DNA from 3 places in the Sporosarcina sp. NPDC096371 genome. Region 2 is predicted to be linked to each of the others. Evidence: riboswitches for the same ligand, from Rfam matches in the RefSeq annotation. Region 2 holds a riboswitch; each other region holds the start of a gene.

Region 1 (3,280 bases), on a different contig from region 2:
TAACTATATATGGTGGTTTTCCGTCGGAGACTGCCTGGTCTATTTATTGCATCCAGAACTAATTGCTCTCAACCAATTTCAACTGAATCAAAGACAGTTCTTCGAGTGGATTGGGCAAGTGAATACATTTGAAAAAACTGTTCCATGCTACTCATCTGGGACAAGGGAATTGAGAAAAGGGACAAATCTCATTTTCATGACAACAGATGGTTTGCTAGAATGTCCGGGTGAACCTTATGCGAATCCGCAAAATCTGGTCGAAGCGTTGAGTAAAGAAGCACTCGATGAAAGCATTTCACAGATGTTGATGGAGATTGAAAGTCAAAATGTATGGGATAGCACAACAATTATCTCCTGGCCTGTGGATGTAGAGAAGGAAGGGAGCATCCCGAGTGATTACAGGGGATGAAATAATACCCCACACAGCCTATTTCGCTGCGCGGGGTATCGTTTTTTTCATGGTAGGTTAGGCGCTATCAACGCAAAAAATGATTCACTTTCTTTTCCGCTCGTTTGGATTCATTCGCTCTCGCTTCGGTCTAAGACTGCTCAATTCCTCAAACTCGCGAGCAATCTCCTCTTGCATATCTCCCGGTTGAATCTTTTGCCTTTTCGGTGTTTGGGGTAACGAACGCGAATTGTTGGTGCTACCTTGTTTGTTGTCTCTTCCCATGAAAAAAACTCCTTTCCAACATGTAGTACCATGTTAATATGGCTCTGAAATGGTTGTTCTATTCGGAGATAGAAGCATGAAAAACATTGGAAATAGGACTAACAGGTTTGTTTGAAAAGAAATAATCATGACGGTGATCATGTCAAAATGGTGTTAACTTCTTGTATTGTCGAAAAGCGATTTTAAGTTGGGTGGAGAGTTTGCGCAAATGGTTGTAAGCTCCTCGCAGTTAGTTGGAAAATATAGCCGATATCGCCCTGAGAAAATAAAAAGACTGTTTACAATAAAAAGTTTAATAGTATAATGGAATCTAATTGAATATTCTTATCAAGAGAAGCTGAGGGAAATGGCCCGATGAAGCTTCAGCAACCTCTGACATTGTCAGAAAGGTGCTACCTCCATCAAGATTTTTTTCTTGAGAGATAAGAACTGTGAGCGTAACGCAAATCCTCCTTTCTTATCCTATAGAAAAGAGGGTTTTTTTATGCTTAAAATGCATACATAATATACTGAAAAGGGAGAGAAATCTTATGCCAATCAACATACCTGAAAGATTGCCGGCTGGGGAATTATTAAAAAAGGAAAAAATATTTGTCATGGATGAGAACCGTGCAACGTCTCAAGACATCCGACCATTGAATATTATTATTTTGAATTTAATGCCGGAAAAAGAGCGCACAGAATTGCAACTTCTGCGCTTATTGGGCAATACACCGTTGCAGGTCAATGTGACGTTTATGAATATGGCCACGCATGAATCGAAAAACGTTAGCAAGTCTCACTTAGACAATTTTTATACTACATTTGAACATATCAAACATCGACGTTTTGATGGCATGATCATTACGGGTGCGCCAATTGAGCATTTACAGTTTGAAGATGTGAATTATTGGGATGAAATGACACAGATTATGGACTGGACTAAAGAAAATGTGACGTCTGTTTTACATATTTGTTGGGGCGCACAGGCAGCATTGTATCACCATTATGGAATTGATAAATTTACCTTGCCGAAGAAATGCTCAGGAGTCTTTACTCATCGTCTATCAGACCCAACCATCGATTTGGCACGTGGGTTTAATGATGAATTTAGAGCGCCACATTCACGTTACACAGCTGTTTCTGTGGAAGAAATCGAAAATGATAAGCGTTTGCATCTACTGGCGAAGTCTGAGGATGCTGGTGCGTTCATCATCATTTCTAACGATGCTAAACACATTATGATTACGGGTCATTTTGAATATGACGCCACGACACTTGCGGAAGAGTATGCACGTGATATCCAAAAAGGTGTCGATATTGACATGCCAGAAAATTATTTTCCAAATAACGATCCAAACAAAGAACCATTAAATACATGGCGCTCCCATACTCACCTGCTCTTTTCCAACTGGTTGAATTATTACGTCTATCAAGAGACACCGTTTGAATGGGCATAACTGCTCAATGACCACCTTGTCGCAAGTTGCATAAGATAGTATGACGAGGAGGTTGGGCAAATGGGGTTGTTTATGAATAGTGATGAGCACCCAGATGTTTTTAAAAATGATGCAGCAATAGTAGCGCAAAATCAAGGCCATTCTAAAATAGATACGTTAGCGGAATGGATGCAGGAGCAACAGGAAGCGAATGCTTCACTTAATCGTCATATCAGCGACCTGGAAATGCTCCTCAAACAACAAACAAAGAACCAGTCGAATCAATTAAATAACGTTCGTAACCGTGTAAAAGAACTGCAAGACAATGATTCACGACATGGGCAATTTGAAAAAAATGTCTCAAAATCGTTGACGAAGCTGGATAAGAAACAGCAAGAACTCCATCAGATATTGGAGGATAAACATGCAGTAGACAAGGAATTCAAAATGCAAGTGGATACGATTAGCGAATCAACGAACAATATGGCGGTAAAAATGACTAGGCAGTTGGACCAACAACAACAATTAGCTAAATTAATTTTACGGCAAGAGAATGCCCAAAAAGATGTTATTAGCAGACTGGTCAATCAAGAAGGCGTGACGGAGAAAATGGGTAGGCAATTAGATCATCTCCGTAGCCTACTGTATGAACGCACCAATGTTTTAACCGAGAAATTAGAACACAGCTATACGATGACAGCCGCTTATCTAGCAAAACTATTGGCGAACGCAGAACAGCCTATGGCTCGCTTCTGGATGAATCCAAAGTCGGAAGAGAAACAAGAAAAAACTGATTGAAATGGTTATTAACTGCAAGAAAATGGTTGAAGCAACAAAGAAGCACTACGTACAGATCATGTACTTTGTGCTTCTTTGTTCATTCAAGCAATTATGGAAATGTATAAGAAAGGAATAGAGTATATGGATGAACAGCAATCTGAAAATCGAATTCAATTGAGGGAAATGGTGAAGGGTGATTGGCCCGATGTACATAAATATGCATCTATGGAAAGTGTCTGTAAATACCAACCGTGGGGGCCGAACACTGAAGAAGAGTCTTTAATGTTTATTGATGAAGTACTACAAGATGCAAAGAGACAACCACGTAGTCGTTTTGTCTTTGCAGTTTTTGAACAGGAGACAGCTACGATGATCGGCTCTGGAGAAATAACTATCAGGGATACGGTTA
Region 2 (3,280 bases):
CGAAATGTTCCGCCGTACACATCCTCCGTGACGACAATGTGGTCATCAGCAGATAACAGCATGAAGGCGGAAGAAATCGCGGCAATGCCGGAAGCGAATGCTAGCCCTCTCGCGCCGCCCTCCAAAGCTGCAATCGTCTTCTCTAAAGCATCCCTTGTCGGATTTCCTGAACGGCTGTAGTCATAAGGACCAAACGTATCAAAACTCTCCTGATGGAATGTAGAAGATAAGTAAATCGGGACGTTGACGGCACCCGTTTTTTGTTCGAAATCACCACGGGTCGATGCGTGGATGATGGTCGTTTCCAGTCGTTCTTCGTGTGAACTCATAGTTGGGGCACCTCACTTTTTAATGTGGCAAATACTTGTTTTAAATCAGCAATTAAGTCCTCTGGATCTTCGACGCCAACTGAAAAACGTAATAGGCTGTTACAAACGCCACGGCGTAGTCGTTCTTCCAATGGAATGTCCGCATGCGTTTGCGTCGCGGGATAAGTGATGAAACTTTCAACTCCGCCAAGGCTTTCAGCAAATGTAATGAGTTGAAGATTTTCAAGGAATGCGCCAACCCACTCACTTTCATTCAGGCGGAAGGACAGCATGCCGCCTTTCCCTGGATACAACACGTCTTTCACATGCGGTTCATTGTTTAAATAGTCGACAATGATTTTTGCGTTTGCATCATGCTGCTTCATGCGCAAGTGAAGTGTTTTTAATCCGCGAACGATTAACCATGAATCGAAAGGCGATAGAACGGCACCAATTGCGTTATGGTTGGAACCAAGTGTTGCGCAAAGTTCCTCACCTTTAGCAACCACAAGGCCGGCTAATACATCATTATGTCCTCCAATGTACTTCGTTGCGCTATGCAGAACGATATCTGCGCCGAGTTCGATAGGTCTTTGGAAATAAGGTGTGAAAAATGTGTTGTCGACAATCAGCAACAAGCCGTGTTTTTTAGCAAGCTCTGCATATTGAACAATATCCGTTTCCTGCATTAACGGATTCGTAGGTGTTTCAATGAAGAGCGCTTTTGTCTTGTCAGTAATCAATTTCTCCGTCTCACGGACGTCTGTGAAATCGGAGTATGTTGTTGTAATGGAGTAGACATCGGCATAATAATCGAGCATGCGGTATGTGCCACCGTAAATATCTTCTGGTCCAATCAATTCATCACCTGAACGGAATAGCGACAGCACTAATTGCACCGCAGCCATCCCCGAACTACAAGCAAAGCCTGCATCTCCGCCTTCTAAGTTGGCAATCCCTTCTTCTAAAATGGAACGAGTGGGATTTTTCGTACGTGAGTAGTCATAGCCAGTCGACTGACCAAGTCCGTCATGTTTGTAGGCTGTCGATAAATAAATGGGCGGGTTCACTGCGCCAGTTTTCGGATCACTGTTATTTCCTAATTGTACTAATCGTGTTTCAAAGCTGATGTTTATCATTGTTATCATCCTTTGTCGTTGAATTTGAAATTGTAATTGAAATTAAAAAGAGCCCTCTATGTAGAAGAGGGCCCTCAAAAATATGAAGTCAATCTTCTCATCTGCAAGACGGCTAGCGTCTATTGGAATTAGCACCATACCTTGACTCGGCTGGTTGCTGAGACATCGTCGGGCCATTCCCTCCGTCTCTCTTGATAAGAATACAATATGAAATTATTTGAAAAGATTAAGTTATCCAACTCTATCATGTTATGAATAAAAAGACAAGATAGGATTTTCAGTTTCTTTCTCGTAGTAGCTGCATACGTTGATTAAACAGAGTTGGGTAGGATAAGAAACCAAGTAATACACTGGTCACCGCGGCGGTCGTTAATAACATGAAGATGATGAGCAATTGGAATTGGACTGCTTGGATAGGGTCTGCTCCTGCAATAATTTGACCACTCATCATCCCGGGTAACTGAACCAAGCCGATTGTTTTCTGACTTTCAATGGTTGGAATCATACTCGATTTAATGGCTGTCATCAGTTGCCGATGAATGGCTTGCTTTGGCGTTCCACCCAGTGATAGGATCAATTCCATTTCCTCCTGATGTGTATCCACTTCTGCGGTGAACCGGTTAAGGAATAATATTGCGAGTACCATTGAGTTACCGACGATCATTCCACTGATTGAAATGATGTACTGGGCAGTAGCGGGTACGATATGGAAGCCAAGTAAAATACTTTGCGTAAATACTTCGACGACAATAAGAGTCACTGCGATTTTCCACGTAATCCCCTTAATCGTTTTCCCTTTCTTGCGGGCGTTTTGTGTAGCCGCGCCAATCATCAACGTCACCATCAAAAAGATATACAAAAAATTGTCGGAGTCAAAAACAAACTTCAAAATATAGCCGACGGCAAGTAGTTGGATAATGGAGCGAATGGTTGCGATAATTGTATCTTTCTCTAAACCTAAGCTTAAGGTTTTGGACAAAAGGAGAGGAATAATGACAAAAATAAGTGTGATAGATAATGTTAGATAGCTCATTCAATCTCTCCTTGTACAAAGCGCTTAACGAACTCATTTGTCGATGATGTTAGCAAATCGCTGTCACCGGTTTCAACGACGTGACCATCCTTTAGCACCCACGTGTAATCACCGATGGCCAGTGCTTGCTCCAAATTATGTGTAATCCAGATAATTGTCACGCCGAACTGCCGATTGATTTTGACAATCAACTCTTCGATTTCTCGTAATGATGCCCGGTCCAAAGCGGATGTGATTTCGTCTAATAATAAGATGTTTGAACGGTTGATAAGCGTACGGGCAATCGATACTTTTTGGCGTTGTCCACCCGATAGATCATTCGTTTTTTGCTGTAAAAAATGCTTATCAAGTCCTACGTCATCTAAAATGCGGATGGCTTCTTGTTCGGTCAATTGTTGGCCTCGCAGTTCCATAGGGAGAGCCAGATTTTGAAAAACAGTGCCTTTTATCATCGGTGCGCTTTGCAGGGCGATGCCAACGTGCCGACGTAATTCGATAGGGTCATAGTCCAAAACGGACACATCGTCAATAAAAATATCGCCCGCGGTAGGGGATATCAATCCATTGCATAATTTAAGCATTGTCGTTTTTCCAGCACCAGAAGGTCCAACGAGCGTTGTAATTTTTCCTTTTGGAAAAGAGCCTGTAATCTTTTTTAAAATATTTATGTCATCGACGGAGTAATCAACGTTATGAAAGTGTAGGGCGGGTTCATATAAATTTTGCATGTGGTTCTCCTTTATTTCTATGTTATTGGACTGTGCTGATTGTCTTCCTGTATGACATTGTGAAAATTAAGA
Region 3 (3,280 bases), on a different contig from region 2:
TAAGCTGCGCGCCATTGAAACGACATCTTGTTTCGTTTCACGCATGCCTACGATGACACCTGAACATGGTGAGATACCCGACTGCTTCACAAGGTCGACCGTGTTGACGCGGTCCTCATATGTATGAGATGTCGTGATACTTTCATGATGTTCCGCTGACGTGTTGATGTTGTGATTGTAGCGGTCAACGCCTGCTTCTTTTAACCGTAATGCCTGTTCTGGCTTCAATAGTCCAAGGCAAGCACAAACAGTCATATGTTCATGTTTCGCCTTGATTTCCTTCACAGAATCGATCACAATTTCAAGCTCTCGGTTGAGTGGGCCCCTACCGCTCGCCACAATACAGTAGGTTCCTGCATTCAATTCCACCGCTCTTGCCGCCCCTGTCACGATTTCTTCTTTTTTCATCATGGCATACTTTTCAATTGGAGCTGTCGAAACGATTGACTGTGCGCAATACCCGCAGTTTTCGGGACATAAGCCAGATTTCGTATTCATGATCATATTGAGTTTCACTTTATTCCCATAGTAATGTTTCCGAATCGTATAAGCTCCGTGAAGGAGTGCTAGCAAATCCTCATCAGGACTGTTTAAAATGGCAAGTGCTTCGCCATCCGTCAATATATGTCCTTCGAGTACACGTTTTGCTAAAGCATCGTACTTCGTCATGTCAACGCCTCACTTTCAGCAACTTGTACATACGGTGTCCAAACATCCCTGCGAGTACTGACAATAATAGATCTTTCGGCAGTGGCGGTATCATCCATAACCACGCCACTTTGTACGTAAAAACATCCGGCGCCGCAGCCCACAGCTTATACGCGGCGTACATCCAATTCGTACCGATAACATAATTCACAACCATCGCAACGAGTGCCGCAATAATATAACCATGTAACTTATTATTTTTTTCAACAATCTTCCCCGCGATATACGCTGCAAAAATGAATGACACTATAAATCCAAATGTCGGGCTAATGATGGAGCCGAAACCTCCGCTGAATTTTGCAAAGACTGGTGCTCCAGCAAGTCCGATAAACATATAGACCGTCATCGCAATGGCACCTAACCGGCTCCCTAAAATAAGTCCTGCTAAGATAGCGAAAAACGTCTGCAATGTAATCGGCACACTACCAACGACCAGAAAAGGTGCAAAGGCCGTAATGTTTGCCCCAATCATCATCAGTGAAGCAAACATCCCACAATAGACAAGACTTAGTGCACTCATCCCACTTTTCGTTTTCACTGTAGCTGTTGTCATCGAATACCCTCCTTATGTTAACTCTAATAGAATAAAAGATAACTCATTATGTGTCAACTTAAATAACAAAGTAGTTAACCTATATATTTTGAAATAAAAAAATCACTAGCAACATTCGCTAGCGATTTCATTTCATTACTTTTTCTCTTCATCTTTTGGAAATAAAAAATAGGCAAGAAACCCACCAACAGCCATCGCACCTAACGTGATATAGATTCGTGACATGGGCGGCACGTCTTGATGACTCTTGTTTAGCATCATAATGCTAACCGTACCAACAATCATCATGATTGGAATAATATACATAAAAGCTCTCAACTTATTCACCTTCTGTTTGTCATTTCCCCCCATCTTACCATACATATTCTAGCATTCTACAAAGGACAGCTTGACGAAAGGCAATTATAACGTTATGATGATTTCAATTATTCAACCAATAATAAGAGATGTATTTCAATCCGTCTCCTCTATTAGTTAATTCAACTACATAATTTATTCTTATCAAGAGAAGCAGAGGGAACTGGCCCTATGAAGCTTCAGCAACCTGCCGAAAGGACTGGTGCTAATTCCAGTGGGGTCCATCTGTGATCCTGAAGATGAGAAGGGACAAATACGTATACTCGTAAAGCCTTCTTTCTATGAAGGCTTTTTTTATTTTTTCAGATTACTAAACCGATACGAAGAAAGAGAGTGATTAGTTATGTCAAAACATCCTATTGAAGAACAACTACAGAAAAGAATACTCATTATGGATGGTGCGATGGGGACCATGTTGCAAAATGCTAATCTGTCTCCTGAAGACTTCGGTGGCGAAGAATACGATGGTTGTAACGAATATTTAAACATCACAAGACCCGACGTCCTTAACCGGATTCACCGTGAATATTTAGATGCTGGTGCCGATATCATTTCAACAAATACCTTTGGAGGGACGCCGATCGTCCTCGATGACTACGATTTGGGCGATCAGGCACATGACATCAACTTCCGTGCAGCACAAATTGCTAAAGAATGTGCCGAAGACTTTTCCACATCTGATTGGCCTCGCTTTGTTGCCGGTGCAATGGGACCTACAACCAAAACATTATCCGTCACAGGCGGCGCTACGTTTGACGGTTTGACACATGACTTTTATGTACAAGCGAAGGCACTTATCGAAGGCGGTTGCGATTTGCTTTTGATGGAAACTAGCCAGGATATGCTGAATGTCAAAGCCGGAACACTAGGCATCAAACGCGCATTCGAAGAGACAGGACAGGAATTGCCCGTGATGATTTCCGGAACAATTGAACCAATGGGGACGACCCTTGCAGGGCAGAGTATCGAATCATTCTATATTTCAATCGAACATATCAAACCACTCTCAGTCGGCTTGAACTGTGCGACAGGACCGGAGTTCATGACGGATCACCTGCGCTCACTCTCAGAGTTGGCAACGAGTTATGTCAGTTGTTACCCAAATGCTGGACTACCGGACGAAGAAGGTCATTACCATGAATCACCTGAATCCCTTTCCAAAAAGTTAGAAGGGTTTGCAGACAAAGGCTGGTTGAACGTAGTAGGTGGATGTTGCGGAACAACGCCTGCACATATTCGCGCAATCCGTGAAGCCGTAGCCGATAAAAAACCACGACAAGGTCCAGAAAGCGTTCATGGGCATGCCGTGTCTGGTATAGAGCCACTATTATATGACGACTCCATGCGCCCTCTATTAATTGGCGAACGGACTAACGTTATCGGTTCCCGCAAATTCAAACAGCTTATCGTAGATGGCAAATTTGAAGAAGCATCAGAAATTGCACGCGCACAAGTAAAAGGCGGTGCACACGTCATTGATATTTGTCTGGCGAACCCGGATCGGGACGAGCTAGAAGATGTGACGAAATTCATGAAAGAAGTCGTCAAAAAAGTCAAAGTGCCTCTCGTCATTGATTCCACGGACGAAAAGGTCATTGAAGAAGCTTTGAAGTATTCACAAGGGAAAGTCATCATTAACTCCATCAACTTAGAAGACGGTGA

What was found. Region 2 has a riboswitch for S-adenosylmethionine ahead of ACIQ0H_RS20680 (methionine biosynthesis PLP-dependent protein). Riboswitches for the same ligand answer to the same signal wherever they lie in the genome.
Region 1: linked by a shared signal. The riboswitch ahead of metA (homoserine O-acetyltransferase MetA) and the one ahead of ACIQ0H_RS20680 (methionine biosynthesis PLP-dependent protein) in region 2 are both predicted to bind S-adenosylmethionine.
Region 3: linked by a shared signal. The riboswitch ahead of metH (methionine synthase) and the one ahead of ACIQ0H_RS20680 (methionine biosynthesis PLP-dependent protein) in region 2 are both predicted to bind S-adenosylmethionine.

What each region holds. Positions count from the first base shown of each region.
Region 1 is NZ_JBIWFE010000003.1:195,817-199,096, forward strand. Features, by position in the region: gene ACIQ0H_RS09650 (PP2C family serine/threonine-protein phosphatase) at 1-409, shown strand, start outside; gene ACIQ0H_RS09655 (hypothetical protein) at 494-673, opposite strand; SAM riboswitch class I at 995-1,102, shown strand; gene metA (homoserine O-acetyltransferase MetA) at 1,204-2,112, shown strand; gene ACIQ0H_RS09665 (hypothetical protein) at 2,173-2,889, shown strand; gene ACIQ0H_RS09670 (GNAT family N-acetyltransferase) at 2,989-3,280, shown strand, end outside.
Region 2 is NZ_JBIWFE010000012.1:51,725-55,004, forward strand. Features, by position in the region: gene metC (cystathionine beta-lyase) at 1-329, opposite strand, end outside; gene ACIQ0H_RS20680 (methionine biosynthesis PLP-dependent protein) at 326-1,447, opposite strand; SAM riboswitch class I at 1,542-1,648, opposite strand; gene ACIQ0H_RS20685 (ABC transporter permease) at 1,725-2,480, opposite strand; gene ACIQ0H_RS20690 (ABC transporter ATP-binding protein) at 2,477-3,208, opposite strand.
Region 3 is NZ_JBIWFE010000004.1:217,552-220,831, forward strand. Features, by position in the region: gene bioB (biotin synthase BioB) at 1-669, opposite strand, end outside; gene ACIQ0H_RS12650 (biotin transporter BioY) at 671-1,261, opposite strand; gene ACIQ0H_RS12655 (histidine kinase) at 1,397-1,579, opposite strand; SAM riboswitch class I at 1,757-1,864, shown strand; gene metH (methionine synthase) at 1,962-3,280, shown strand, end outside.